4 regions of the Lysinibacillus sp. BS3 genome follow, and region 2 is predicted to be linked to each of the others. Evidence: riboswitches for the same ligand, from Rfam matches in the RefSeq annotation. Region 2 holds a riboswitch; each other region holds the start of a gene.
What was found. A riboswitch is a leader RNA that binds a small molecule or an ion and turns the genes downstream of it on or off. The one in region 2 is predicted to bind cobalamin.
Positions count from the first base shown of each region.

Region 1: it holds a riboswitch for cobalamin, as region 2 does, so the genes downstream of both, AAJG31_RS01825 (glutaredoxin) here and cobT (nicotinate-nucleotide--dimethylbenzimidazole phosphoribosyltransferase) in region 2, are expected to answer to the same signal.
Region 3: it holds a riboswitch for cobalamin, as region 2 does, so the genes downstream of both, AAJG31_RS10865 (ABC transporter substrate-binding protein) here and cobT (nicotinate-nucleotide--dimethylbenzimidazole phosphoribosyltransferase) in region 2, are expected to answer to the same signal.
Region 4: it holds a riboswitch for cobalamin, as region 2 does, so the genes downstream of both, AAJG31_RS23095 ((2Fe-2S) ferredoxin domain-containing protein) here and cobT (nicotinate-nucleotide--dimethylbenzimidazole phosphoribosyltransferase) in region 2, are expected to answer to the same signal.

Region 1 is NZ_CP154860.1:345,829-348,943, reverse strand. It holds gene AAJG31_RS01840 (DUF2089 domain-containing protein) at 1-189, shown strand, start outside; gene AAJG31_RS01835 (hypothetical protein) at 202-588, shown strand; gene AAJG31_RS01830 (hypothetical protein) at 598-879, shown strand; cobalamin riboswitch at 1,250-1,428, shown strand; gene AAJG31_RS01825 (glutaredoxin) at 1,545-1,769, shown strand; gene nrdI (class Ib ribonucleoside-diphosphate reductase assembly flavoprotein NrdI) at 1,766-2,125, shown strand; gene nrdE (class 1b ribonucleoside-diphosphate reductase subunit alpha) at 2,122-3,115, shown strand, end outside.
Region 2 is NZ_CP154860.1:1,486,325-1,489,439, forward strand. It holds gene AAJG31_RS07755 (trimeric intracellular cation channel family protein) at 1-418, shown strand, start outside; gene cobT (nicotinate-nucleotide--dimethylbenzimidazole phosphoribosyltransferase) at 513-1,568, opposite strand; cobalamin riboswitch at 1,660-1,836, opposite strand; gene AAJG31_RS07765 (hypothetical protein) at 2,256-2,651, shown strand; gene AAJG31_RS07770 (rhodanese-like domain-containing protein) at 2,696-2,998, opposite strand; gene hfq (RNA chaperone Hfq) at 3,094-3,115, opposite strand, start outside.
Region 3 is NZ_CP154860.1:2,171,803-2,174,917, reverse strand. It holds gene AAJG31_RS10870 (acyl-CoA dehydrogenase family protein) at 1-1,187, shown strand, start outside; cobalamin riboswitch at 1,245-1,428, shown strand; gene AAJG31_RS10865 (ABC transporter substrate-binding protein) at 1,565-2,533, shown strand; gene AAJG31_RS10860 (iron ABC transporter permease) at 2,530-3,115, shown strand, end outside.
Region 4 is NZ_CP154860.1:4,620,448-4,623,562, reverse strand. It holds gene cobJ (precorrin-3B C(17)-methyltransferase) at 1-1,216, opposite strand, end outside; gene AAJG31_RS23095 ((2Fe-2S) ferredoxin domain-containing protein) at 1,221-1,592, opposite strand; cobalamin riboswitch at 1,738-1,920, opposite strand; cobalamin riboswitch at 2,173-2,358, shown strand; gene AAJG31_RS23090 (energy-coupling factor ABC transporter permease) at 2,507-3,115, shown strand, end outside.

The DNA of each region.
Region 1 (3,115 bases), 1.1 Mb from region 2:
ATTAAAGAGGTTGAAAAGGAACTGGGGGTTTCGTATCCAACAGTTCGAGGCAAGCTAAATGATATTATTTCATCCCTTGGCTATGCTCAAAAGAAGAAAAATGAAGTAGATGAGAAAAAAATTGTAAGCATGCTTGAAAATGGCGAAATCACAACAGATGAAGCCATAAAGCTCTTAAAAGACGAATAGGGAGGAACGACCATGAAAGAGGAAATTACAAAAGTGTTAACGATGATTCAAGAGGGCAAAATTGATGCGGATAAAGGATCAGAGCTGATTCAAGTGCTACAACAGAAAGAAGAATCAGAGAATAAATTTGTGGAAAAAACAAAGTATTTAGATAAAACGTTAAAGGTCCGTGTTGTATCCACCGAAAATGATAATGTCACGGTAAATTTACCAATTAAACTTGTCAAAGCCGTATTGATGGCAGGACACAGCATCGCTGCAAGTATTCCGCAATCTGAAAAATACGTAAAAGATATCGACATCAATCTTCTTCTTGAAGCAATTGAAAATGAACTAGATGGACAAATTGTAGATATAAAATCAGCAAACGGAGATTCCGTTGCAGTCTTCATTGAGTAGAGGCGACGAATGATGCATGTAAAAGTGAAAGCAAAAGACGTTCGCTTTACCGTCCCTGTTCCCTATACTGTGCTAACCATTGTCCTCTCCATTTTAACTTCTAAATGGATTCAGCAACAAGCCAATAAGTGGACAAAGGCATACTTCGATAAAAAGAAAATAGACTTTACCTTTCCCCTCATCGACAAAGAAATGTTAAAGCCGATTATCAAGGAACTACAAAATTATAAAGGACTTGTGCTAGTCGATGTCAAAGCTCAGGACGGGACTGAGGTTAAGGTTAGACTATAATCCCAATGATAGAATGGTAAGAGCATGTTATGATAAAAGCATGCTCTTTATTAATGTAATGAGCATCATTTGAAATGGGTAAGAGATGATCATTATTTCAGGACTTACGATAGAGACAACTATTTTTCAATGGTACATAAAATAGAAGATTTCTTTAAACTCAAATTAGAATTCTAGATCCATTTTAATAGAAAATCACGTACATCGTTAAAAATAGATTTTTGATTTGGGTATAAGTGATTAGTGGTAATCTATTTGGAACTACATAATTAAAAATACTGAATAATCCAAAAATAAAGAAGTTTAGAATCTAGATTTACTTTTCATTTGAAGGATGGTAAACTTAAAACTATTGAACAACAACAATATATTGTGTTCGTTTTACTAAGGTACTACTATATGTAGTTTAAAAGGGAAGTTCGGTACAATTCCGACGCTGTCCCCGCAACTGTTAAGCTGACGATGATAGCATCCACTGTGCATGCGCATGGGAAGGAAATCAGAGAATGAAGCAAAGCCAGGAGACCTGCCTTTATAAAACAAATTAATCATTTCTTCGGGGATTAAGAGATGGGAACGTCGGTATTTTTAGTATGTTAACGTTTCCATTTTAGCTATCTCTCTTAAAGAGATAGCCTTTTTATTTTATGAAAAGAGGGATTTCTATGAAACTTTATACGAAAACAATTTGTCCAAAATGCCTGTGGGTAAAATCTGAATTACAACGTGCAGGACTTGAAGCAGAAATTGTTAACATTGATCACGATGAACAAGCTAAGCAAACCATTATAGATGCAGGTTTTTTAAGTGTGCCTGTTTTAGAAATGAATGAAACCTTTATAGGAGATGTTCAGGAAATTGTTTCTCAAATTGAGTTGATTACCCTATGATCGTTTATGCAAGTCGTACAGGCAATGTCCGAAATGTTGTATCCAAATTAAAGGCAGAAGCTATCGAGCTCTCTGAAGAATTGCGACTGAATAAGCCGTATCTTTTAATTACCTACACAGATGGTTTAGGTGACATTCCAGCGAAGGTGCAACGCTTTTTAGAAAAAAACAGAGATTTTTGTAAAGGAGTAGTTGCCAGTGGCAATAGTAACTTTGGCCATCATGTATTTGGCGCTGCTGGTGAGAAAATTGCTACTACCTATCATGTACCCTTAGTAAGGAAATTAGATTTACGAGGCAATCAAACAGATTATGAAGCAATACAAACGTTTTATGAAACGAGGGTAATGAGATGAAAACCTATTTAAAGCTTAATAATGACGTACTGAATCGTTATAGTACAACTGGATTACTTGAGTTAGAAAAAGATCGTGAAGCTACGCGCCGCTACTTTTTAGAGTATGTCAACGTACGTTTGCGTTATTTTATAGATATTGAGGAAAAAATCCGCTATTTAGTTGATGAGGGCTACTATGAGAAAGCATTTATCGACATGTACGAAATGGAATTTATTAAGAAGTTGTATAAAAAAGCCTATGATTATAATTTCCGTTTCCCATCCTTTATGAGCGCCAGCAAGTTTTATGATAGCTATGCTATGAAAAGTCGTGACGGCGAAGAGATTTTAGAAAAATATGAGGATCGTATTGTTATTATTGCTTTGTATTTAGCTCAAGGCAACACAGCTTTAGCAGAACGTTCTGTCGAAGCGATGATGGAAGCCTATCAACCTGCCACACCAACTGCATTGAATAGTGGCAAGAAAGCACGTGGTGAATTAGTAAGCTGCTTTAAATTATCAATGGATGACTCCATGAATAGTATTGCTGAAAATATTGGCTATTGTTTAGAGCTATCACGCCTTGGTGGTGGAGTTGGGGTCAACTTAACAGATTTACGTCCATTAGGTGATCCAATTAAAGAGATATTAAATCGTGCAAGTGGTGTCATCCCAGTAGCGAAACTGTTAGAAAATTCTTTCAGTTATTCTAATCAGTTAGGGCAACGAAATGGCTCAGGTGTTGTCTATCTAAATATTTTCCATGCAGACATAGAAAATTTCATTTCATCAAAAAAACCAAATGCTGATGATAAAATTCGCCTCGCTACCCTTTCAACAGGGATTATTATACCTAGTATTTTCTTCGAACTGATGAAACGTGATAAGGATATCGTTTTGTTTAGCCCATATGATATTTTTAAAGAATATGGCAAACGTATGTCTGAAATTTCCATTTCAGACATGTACTACGAGCTACTTGATAACCCTAAAATTCGTAAAATTA
Region 2 (3,115 bases):
GATGTTTCAAATAGCGCTTGCTGCGATTACGATATTCTTTATTTTTCCGCATCATCTGATTCAACATTGGCATCGTTGGGGTAACTTCACAGATGCGATTGGCTTATCAGCATTCGCTATTCAAGGCGCACTCTATGCTGTCAAGCTTGATATGCCAGTGAGCGCAGTCATTGTAGCTGCTGTTTTGACAGGTTCAGGTGGTGGTATTGTACGAGATTTATTAGCTAGAAGAAAACCATTAGTTCTCCGTGATGAAGTTTATGGTGTTTGGGCAGCTCTTGCTGGACTGCTAATCGGATTCGAGGTTTTTACAGGGGACATATTCCTTTATATTTTATTCGCAGTGATTACAGCTTTACGTATTCTTTCCTATATGATGAAGTGGCGCTTGCCATTACGAAAGTTAAATCGTGCATAACCATTCAGCCAATGACCAAAAATTAAGTCATTGGCTGTTTTATTGTTTAAGCTAATGTTTCATTCCTTATTTGATTAAAAAAGAGACATTTAACTTACCTTTTTAACAACTGCATTGATTCTTCTAAAGTCACCATGTTTTTCATCATCGAGCAAGCTGCATCTAAAAGAGGAAAGGCTAAGGCTGCTCCAGAACCTTCGCCTAAACGCATATTCATATGCAACATCGGTTCAATGCCCAGTAAGGCAGCGGCAATTTTTGCCCCTGGTTCCTCTGAAGCATGGGAAGGAATGATATAATCGATTACTTTTGGTTCGAGCTTATAAGCAATGAGGGCGGCTATAGTCGAAATAAATCCATCAATGACAACGGGTTTACGATGGGCAGCAGCGCCAAGAATAATACCTGTCATCGCCCCTATCTCTAACCCTCCAACCTTAGCCAGAACATCAATAACATCACTTGGATTAGGCTTATTTAAGGTAATTGCTTTTTCAATAACTGCCGCTTTATAGGCAATGCCTCCTTGGCCTACTCCTGCACCAAACCCCGTTACTTCGATAGGGTTGCATCCCGTCAAAACAGCTAATATCGCAGCACTTGGTGTTGTATTGCCGATGCCCATTTCTCCAGTCCCAAGTACATCAGCACCTTTTATGATTTCCTCAGTGGCCACACGGATTCCTACTTCTATCGATTGAATGGCTTCTTGTTTGGCCATAGCTGGACCGTGTGCCATGTTATCGGTACCGTATTTAATTTTATGAATAATGACACCTGCATCAAGTGAAATATCTTCTTTTACTCCCACATCTACTGTGACCACCTTTGCATTGGTAATCCCCGCAATCGCACAAACGCCTGTACCCCCCTTAGGAAAATTTAATGTTTGAAAGACCGTAACATCTTGTGGATTCGTGGTTACACCTTCCTCGCAAACACCATGATCTGCAGCACAGACAATCATCACCTTTTTGTCGACCGTCGGATATAATTGTCCTGTTATACCAGAGAGCTGTACGGCAATTGATTCTAGTTTACCCAAGCTACCCGGGGGCTTACAAAGCGCATCAATCCGCATTCTAGCTTGCTCCATACTTTTCATATCAACCCCTTGAATGTTTTGAATCGTGTCTTGTAATAATTGCATGATTATTTCTCCTCTCGTTCTCATTAAGACAAAATAAAAAGTCTGTAGTTTATTGTCATGACAAATAAACTACAGACTTTTCCATCATCTATATCTTCTAAAGCATGTAGGCAGGTCTCCTGGCTCAAGTTCAACACCTCATAGTACCTTCCCAGCTTTTCGCTAGTGGCATACACTATGAAACTCCCTTATACAGTGGCGGGTCCGCTAAAGCTTTTCACTTTATTCCCTATTCTCCCTAGTGGGCACCTATTGCTTTTATGTAATTATGTTAAATCTACTTTACAACTTTTTTAGTGTCAAGAGGAAAAAATTTTTTGAGTGTTAACTTAGTACATACTCCAATTCCCAATATAAGCTTATCAATAGCCTGTGAATCTTTCACTTGATTCCTAGTCTTCCTTAATTATTGCTTTTAAAGATTTCTCTATGCCTAACACTCAGCTTGTACAAGAACTAATTACTAAATCAATTGTCTTAACAAATAAACTACAGACTTTTCCATCATCTCTACCTTCCGTAGCATATGTTTTGCCAATTCACTGAGTAATGTTGAACATAAAAGTTGAAAACCTTAATAATCTGTTCAATGTAAACATAAATTATTTCTAAAAATTCAGTATTCAGTTGATTAAAATTAGGGTAAGTATCAAATAGTAAAACGATGAAAAGTTAGGAGTAGATACGATGAATGCAAAAGAATTAAGAAACGCTATTGCTGAAACCTGTGAAACGCACGATAGCCTCTATGCCAAACTCGTAAAACCGATCAATCAGTTATTAATCAATATCGACGCTTCGATCAGCGAAGAGACAGCAAATAAAATACTAGAAAATTTAAAATTATTTCATAGTGGTGATAAATACATTACGGAGTGTCATTTCGAGGAGAGTCAAAATTTCTTGAAAGATGGCATTGAGCTTCTCCAAAAAGGGGATTTGGCGAATGGAGCACTACAAATTTATGGAGCTGGTCTAAACTTTGCTAGTTATGCTTCAAAAGTGCAGGGACAAAAAAATGTTAATATCTACAAAAACTTTGAAGAGAATTTTAATTTTATCATGGACGCCGTGAAAAAATAATCATGAAAAAAGAAAGAGTATATGCTCTTTCTTTTTTTCATGATTTATTTAAATTCTAATTCTCCATCATAAGCCAGCATGCCGCCTTCAAGGTTTGTTACATCAAATCCTTGTGCCTCTAAGTAAGCACACGCATTGGCAGAACGAGCTCCAGCCTTACATACAATAATATATGGCTTTTCTACATCTAATTCCTCTAAACGTTCAGGGATAGTTCCGAGTGCAATATGTTTAGCACCTGGGATCATGCCATGTGCTACTTCATCCTCTTCACGAACATCGATAATATATAGGTCCTCATTTGCATCTAACAGATCTAATAATTGTGTTGTTTCCATTGTTTTCATAAACTTTGTCCTCCAAAATATCAAATTCCACTATCATTATAGCTTGTAGCAAAAAAAACAGCCAGTGTGAGAACACTAACTGTTTAACATACTTATTATACTTCTGTCTCTAAAAAC
Region 3 (3,115 bases), 690 kb from region 2:
ATGTGTGTGCAACAGGTGACACAGATTTATATGAAGGTGCGACCTTTTTAACAGAACGTCAAGGGGGCTCTGACGTAGGTGCAAATGTGGTGGAGGCGAGAAAGGATGGCACTGCTTATCGTCTATATGGTGAAAAATATTTTGCATCCAATGCGGGCATGTGTGGTGTAGCGATGGTATTAGCACGACTAGAAGGTGCGCCAGCAGGTTCCAAAGGCTTAACATTGTTTGCAGTTCCTTGGCGCAAAGAAGATGGAACAACAAATCATTTACGTATTCGCCGACTGAAAGATAAGCTAGGCGTTCGGGCAGTTCCCTCTGGTGAGGTAGAATTTGATGGTGCACTTGCCTATGTTGTAGGGGAGCAAAATAAAGGGATTTATTATATGCTAGAAGCACTAAATCTCTCTAGAATTTGTAATGCAGTCGCTTCAATTGGTATTATGCGTCGCGGCTTCTTAGAGGCAAAACATTATGTAAGCAATCGACATGCATTTGGCAAGCCCTTAACACAGTACCCTATGATTCAGGATACTTTAGGGAAATTTGCAGCTAAGTTGCACGTGGAAGTAGCGACAGTTTTTGATCTTATCCAATTATACGATAAAGTGACAAGTGGACAGGGAACTCAGCAAGATCTTATTATGAATCGTTTATATATTGCCATTATGAAAAAGGAAACAGCAGAGCAAGCTGTTCATTATGCTAGTGAGGCAATTGAATTACACGGAGGTAATGGCTATATAGAAGACTTTGTAACGCCCCGCTTATTAAGAGACGCCCAAGTGTTAACGGTGTGGGAGGGTACGGCTAATATTTTGGCCTTAGAACTCATTCGTTTAGTAGATAAGTTTCATGCTCATGAACTGTTTGTACAGGAGATGGAGGAACGATTAGACAAATTAGCTGACAGCTCACTAGTACAAATCGTTAAAGAACAATTGGCGAATATGTCTGTGAAACTGCAAATTTTTAGCGCTTTAGACGAGGCAACGAAAACTTTTGAAGCTAAGGGTATGGCGGAAAAAATGGCTCACCTTTATGAAAGTGTCATAGCGGTTGAGTGGGCACATAAATTTGGTGGGAAATATGAAAAACTAGCGGACGTTTATTTAGAACAGACATGGTCATTAAGAGAAATGGGTGCTCAAATGAAAACAGTCCAATACTTTTCTGAAATTGTATAATGGCCGGGGAGTCGTCTTGAATGGAGGCGACTTTTTTCATTTTCATGTATAATGAAATCAACTGAATATTATAAAGGTTCTTTACTTAAGTAAAGTGAAAAGGGAAATCGGTGTAATTCCGATGCGGTCCCGCCACTGTAAGTGTGAGTTTTTTCAAATGATGCCACTGAAGATTTCGGGAAGGCTTGAAAAATCGCAAGTAGCACTAGCCAGGAGACCTGCCTTTATAACGACATGACAACCTACGAGGATAGGGTGGTGGATTTTGTATCAGTTTTTTTGGTGCGATTTTGCCCCCTCATCGATCAAAGATGAGGGGTTTTATTTTGATGTAGAATAAAGCGAAATGTCGCACGGATCAACGAAGGAGGATTCACATGAAGAAATTTTGGAAAATAGGATTATCAGCATTTTTAGCAGTAGGCTTGCTAGCTGCTTGTGGGCAGGAAGCAAAAGATAACAAGCCATCTAACGAGCAGCAAACACAGCAAGAAACAGCACAGGTGGATGAAGCAACATTCCCAATGACGATAACAGATGCCCTTGGTAAGGACATTACACTTGAAGCACCTCCTGAGAAAATTGTTTCACTTATTCCAAGTAATACTGAAATCCTTTTTGGACTAGGTTTAAATGATGAAATAGTTGGTGTTACGGACAACGACGATTATCCGCCAGAGGCAACTGAGAAGGATAAGGTTGGCGGTATGGAATACGATATTGAAAAAATTATTGCCTTAAAACCAGATATCGTTTTTTCACACGAATCTAGCATGTCTCTTTCAGAAGAGGCTATTGCACAGCTTGAATCAGCAGGTTTGAAAGTATTTGTTGTAAAAAATGCACAAGACTTTAATGAAACATATACAACAATTGAGCAACTTGGACGTGCTACAGGGAAATTACCAGAGGCAGAAAAAATTGTTGCGAATATGAAGGCAAAAGTAGAAGAAGTTTTGTCTAAAGTCAAGGATGTTGAACCCAAAAAAGTGTTAGTTGAAGCATCAGATGAGCCAGATATTTATACAGCTGGCAATGGCACATTTATGAACGCTATGCTTGAAATGATCAATGCAGAGAATGTAGCTGTAGATGGCGATAATTGGTATAAAATTGATGCAGAACAAATTATCGCAAAAAATCCAGATGTCATCGTGGTGACATATCATTATGTACCAGATATTTTAACGAAAATACCAAAACGTGCGGGCTTTGATACGATTAATGCCGTAAAAAATAATGCGATTGTGCAGGTAGATGAAAGTACAACAAGTCGTCAAGGGCCACGTTTAGCAGAAGGTCTAGAAGAATTAGCAAAAGCGATCTATCCTGAGGTATTTAAGTGAAAAAAATAGCACTAGCCTATACACTAACATGTACGCTTCTTCTTATTAGCATCTGGTGTGGCGTAGCGATAGGCTCAGTTCATATTCCACTAGAAGTATTGTGGAATGAGGCGGTTGATGAAACAGCCGCCAATATCTTTTGGAAAATTCGTTTGCCTCGCGTGTTATTAGCGGGACTAGTAGGCGCATCTCTAGCTATTGCTGGAGCAGCTTTCCAAGGTTTATTAAAAAATCCATTAGCAGATCCATATACACTAGGGGTTTCATCAGGGGCTTCTGTTGGTGCTGTTTTAACGATCTTTTTTAGTATTTCTATACCTGTTGTCGGTTTGTATGCGCTGCCAATCTTCAGTATGATTGGTGCTATCATTACGATGGTAGTTGTTATGAGCTTTGCTAGACTCGTAGACCGCTCATTAAAAATGGAAACGTTGATATTAACAGGTGTTATTTTTAGTTCTTTTTTAGGTTCCCTTATTTCATTAATGATTGCCTTATCTGGTGAAGAATTACGTCAGGTAATAGGCTGGCTACTTGGTTCTGTTTCGATGCGTGGTTGGCCATATGTCCAAATGATCATTC
Region 4 (3,115 bases), 1.6 Mb from region 2:
CTAATAAAAACCCTACTTTCTGTAATTTCTCTGTGATCTGTTCAGGGGCAGTCGTTGGTATTTTCAAATGAATTTGATGATCTGGTGTGTATTCCATCGTCCCCTCATCCCCAACGACCTCCGCTAACATCATCATTTGCTGGGGAGTAAAAAACTTATTGGCTACACCAGGACTTACTGCTAATTCAAAAATAGATTCTATTTTTTGCTGTACAAGCTTCGGTGTTACTTTGACTGCGCTTGTCCCTTTTACCATTGCAAGTGCCGCTGTAGCCATTTCAAGAGCTGTTTTTTTCGGCTTTGGCGTAGCGGCTATACTGGGTTTATTAAAGCGCCCTGCATTAGGGTCAGCCGTAAAGTCATTTCGCGCTGTTCCTGTCTCTTGGTTCATTGCCCAAGGTTCATTTTCTTCGCGTAAACGTTGATGTGGACGTAATGGCTGTTTCTCTTCACCCAGGGTATATTTACGTTGGTAACCGCGGGGCGTAATCATCTTATTGTCATAGAAAAATGTTGACGAATTCCCGATAATGACAGTTGTCAACATACCAATATCATGTTCTAGCATTTCTGCTAGTGTTGTCATGGTCACTTCTTGACGTTCTCGATAGGCACTTTTCACAAGCCCAACTGGTGTGTCTGGCGAACGATATTCTAAGAGTATTCGTTGAGCCTCGACAATTTGTCTTGTTCGACGTCCACTTTTAGGATTGTATAAAGCAATGACAAAGTCCGCCATTGCAGCTGCCTCGACACGCTTTGCAATTAAATTCCAAGGTGTTAGATGGTCACTCAAACTGATTGTACAAGCATCATGCATAATAGGTGCACCAAGTATGCTAGCGCATGAATTAATCGCAGAAATCCCAGGAACAATTTCAACTTCAATTCCTGTTGCTTCTGTCCAGCCTAGCTCAATTAACACCTCATAGACTAATCCTGCCATGCCATAGACGCCTGCATCACCACTCGAAATTACTGAGACGATGCTCCCTGCTTCGGCTTGACGAACGGCTTCCTGTGCACGCGACACTTCTTCTGTCATGCCTGTACTAACAATCGATTTTGCACTTACTAAATCTTGAATCAGCTCTACATAGGTTTTATAGCCTATAATCATATCACTTTGTTGTAAAGCCTCTACTGCACGTGTCGTAATATGCTTAAAATCTCCAGGTCCAAAGCCTACTACGAAAATTTTTCCTTTTTGCGCCATGTTGTTACCCCTCTTTCACCTTTTCGATCCCTTTAATGGCAGTTGTTTGAGCAGTACGCTGTAATGTACCTTCACGAAGTGTAAAGACATGTTCGTTGTATAAGGATTCATGATGTAAATCTTGTACTAGTGTTCTAGCATGCTCTGTTGATGGCACACGATACCAGTTTCCTTGAGGATAAGCGATTACCACACAAGCATCCTTGCAGCGTCCATTACAGCGCGTTCTTGTCGTATGTATTTCCTGATCGAGTGCTTGCCGCTGTATCTCATCTCGAATGGCTAAGGTAATTTCCTCCCCATCCTTTTTCATGCAGCTACTGCCATTGCAAATAAAGAGATGTGTTTTCATCCCCTCTAAATTCCAAGTTGTCATCTTCTGTCTCCCCTCATTTGCTTTTTGGAAAAAGAAAAACCTTTACTCTATAACGAAGAGTAAAGGTTTTGTAGAAGCCAAATAAAAACGAATAGAATGAAATACAGGTACTCGCTTTCGCTTCAACTTCTCCCTCCGAAAAGTTTGCATGCACAATCAAATAAGCAGGTTTCCTGACTTAAGCTTCATTTTACTGTCGCACCTTCCCAAGTTTGCACCAGTGGCTTTGCGATTTCATCAGCTATTACAGTAGCGGGGGCTGTATTGGATTTTCACCAATTTCCCTATTATCTCGAGCTATTCGAGCACTTATTGACGTTTTATATGAAATTTTTATTAGAATTTTAAATAGAAAACTGTCTTTATCATATCTTATTATTTTAAAATTTCAATATTTCTTTAAAAATTTATGACAAATTTATCAATTTTGAATGGAACTAGATATGAAATTTATATAAATCTATATAATTTGCGCACAAACTTTTATCAGAATATTCACCGTTGACCTTTAATTTTAAAAATTTTATAAAAGGTATAGCATATTTATGGAAATTCATGTTACACTTTGTCGTGAAATCTCACATTTTGAATGTTTTTCGGTGCAAAGTGTTTGTCATTTTGCTTAAAAGGGAAGCCGGTTTGAGTCCGGCGCGGTCCCGCCACTGTAATAGGGAGCTTTATAGAATATGTCACTGTCCAACGGATGGGAAGACCTATAAAGCATTGAGCTAGAGCCAGGAGACCTGCCGAAAAATAAGTGATCGTTTCAACCTACGAGGATAGGTGTGCGGCTTAGCAGATGAGACTGTTATTTGCTTTTTTAGCTATGCACTTTTCCACCAGTGGAGAAGTGCTTTTTTTAATTACGCACGCAATATTCTAAAAATCTATTAATTAGTTAGGAGGAAAGCTTTTTGAAATTATCATGGTGGAAACTTAGTTATTTTTTACTGGCCTTTTTAATCGTGCCAAAACGTGCCTTTGCCATGCATATCATGGAAGGTTTTTTACCAATCGAATGGGCTATTTTTTGGTGGGTGATCTCTATCCCATTTATCATTCTAGGATTGCGTTCTATTCGAAAAACCATTGATGAAAATCCTGAAACAAAAATGCTTTTGGGGCTTTCAGGAGCCTTTGCCTTTGTGCTATCCGCCCTAAAAATCCCTTCTGTTACAGGTAGTTGCTCTCACCCAACTGGTGTAGGACTTGGGACAGTACTCTTTGGCCCTCTAGCAATGAGTGTAATTGGAACAATCGTTTTATTATTTCAATCTTTATTATTAGCTCATGGAGGAATTACAACTTTAGGGGCTAATGCCTTTTCTATGGCTATTGTTGGTCCTTTTATTGCTTACTTTGTCTTTAAAGGGGCTCAAAAAGTAGGGTTGTCATTTTCACTAGCCATATTCTTTGCAGCTATGCTTGGTGATTTAGGTACATACATTGTGACTTCTGTACAACTAGCACTAGCCTTTCCTTCAGAGGTTGGAGGCTTTATGGCATCCTTTACAAAGTTTGCA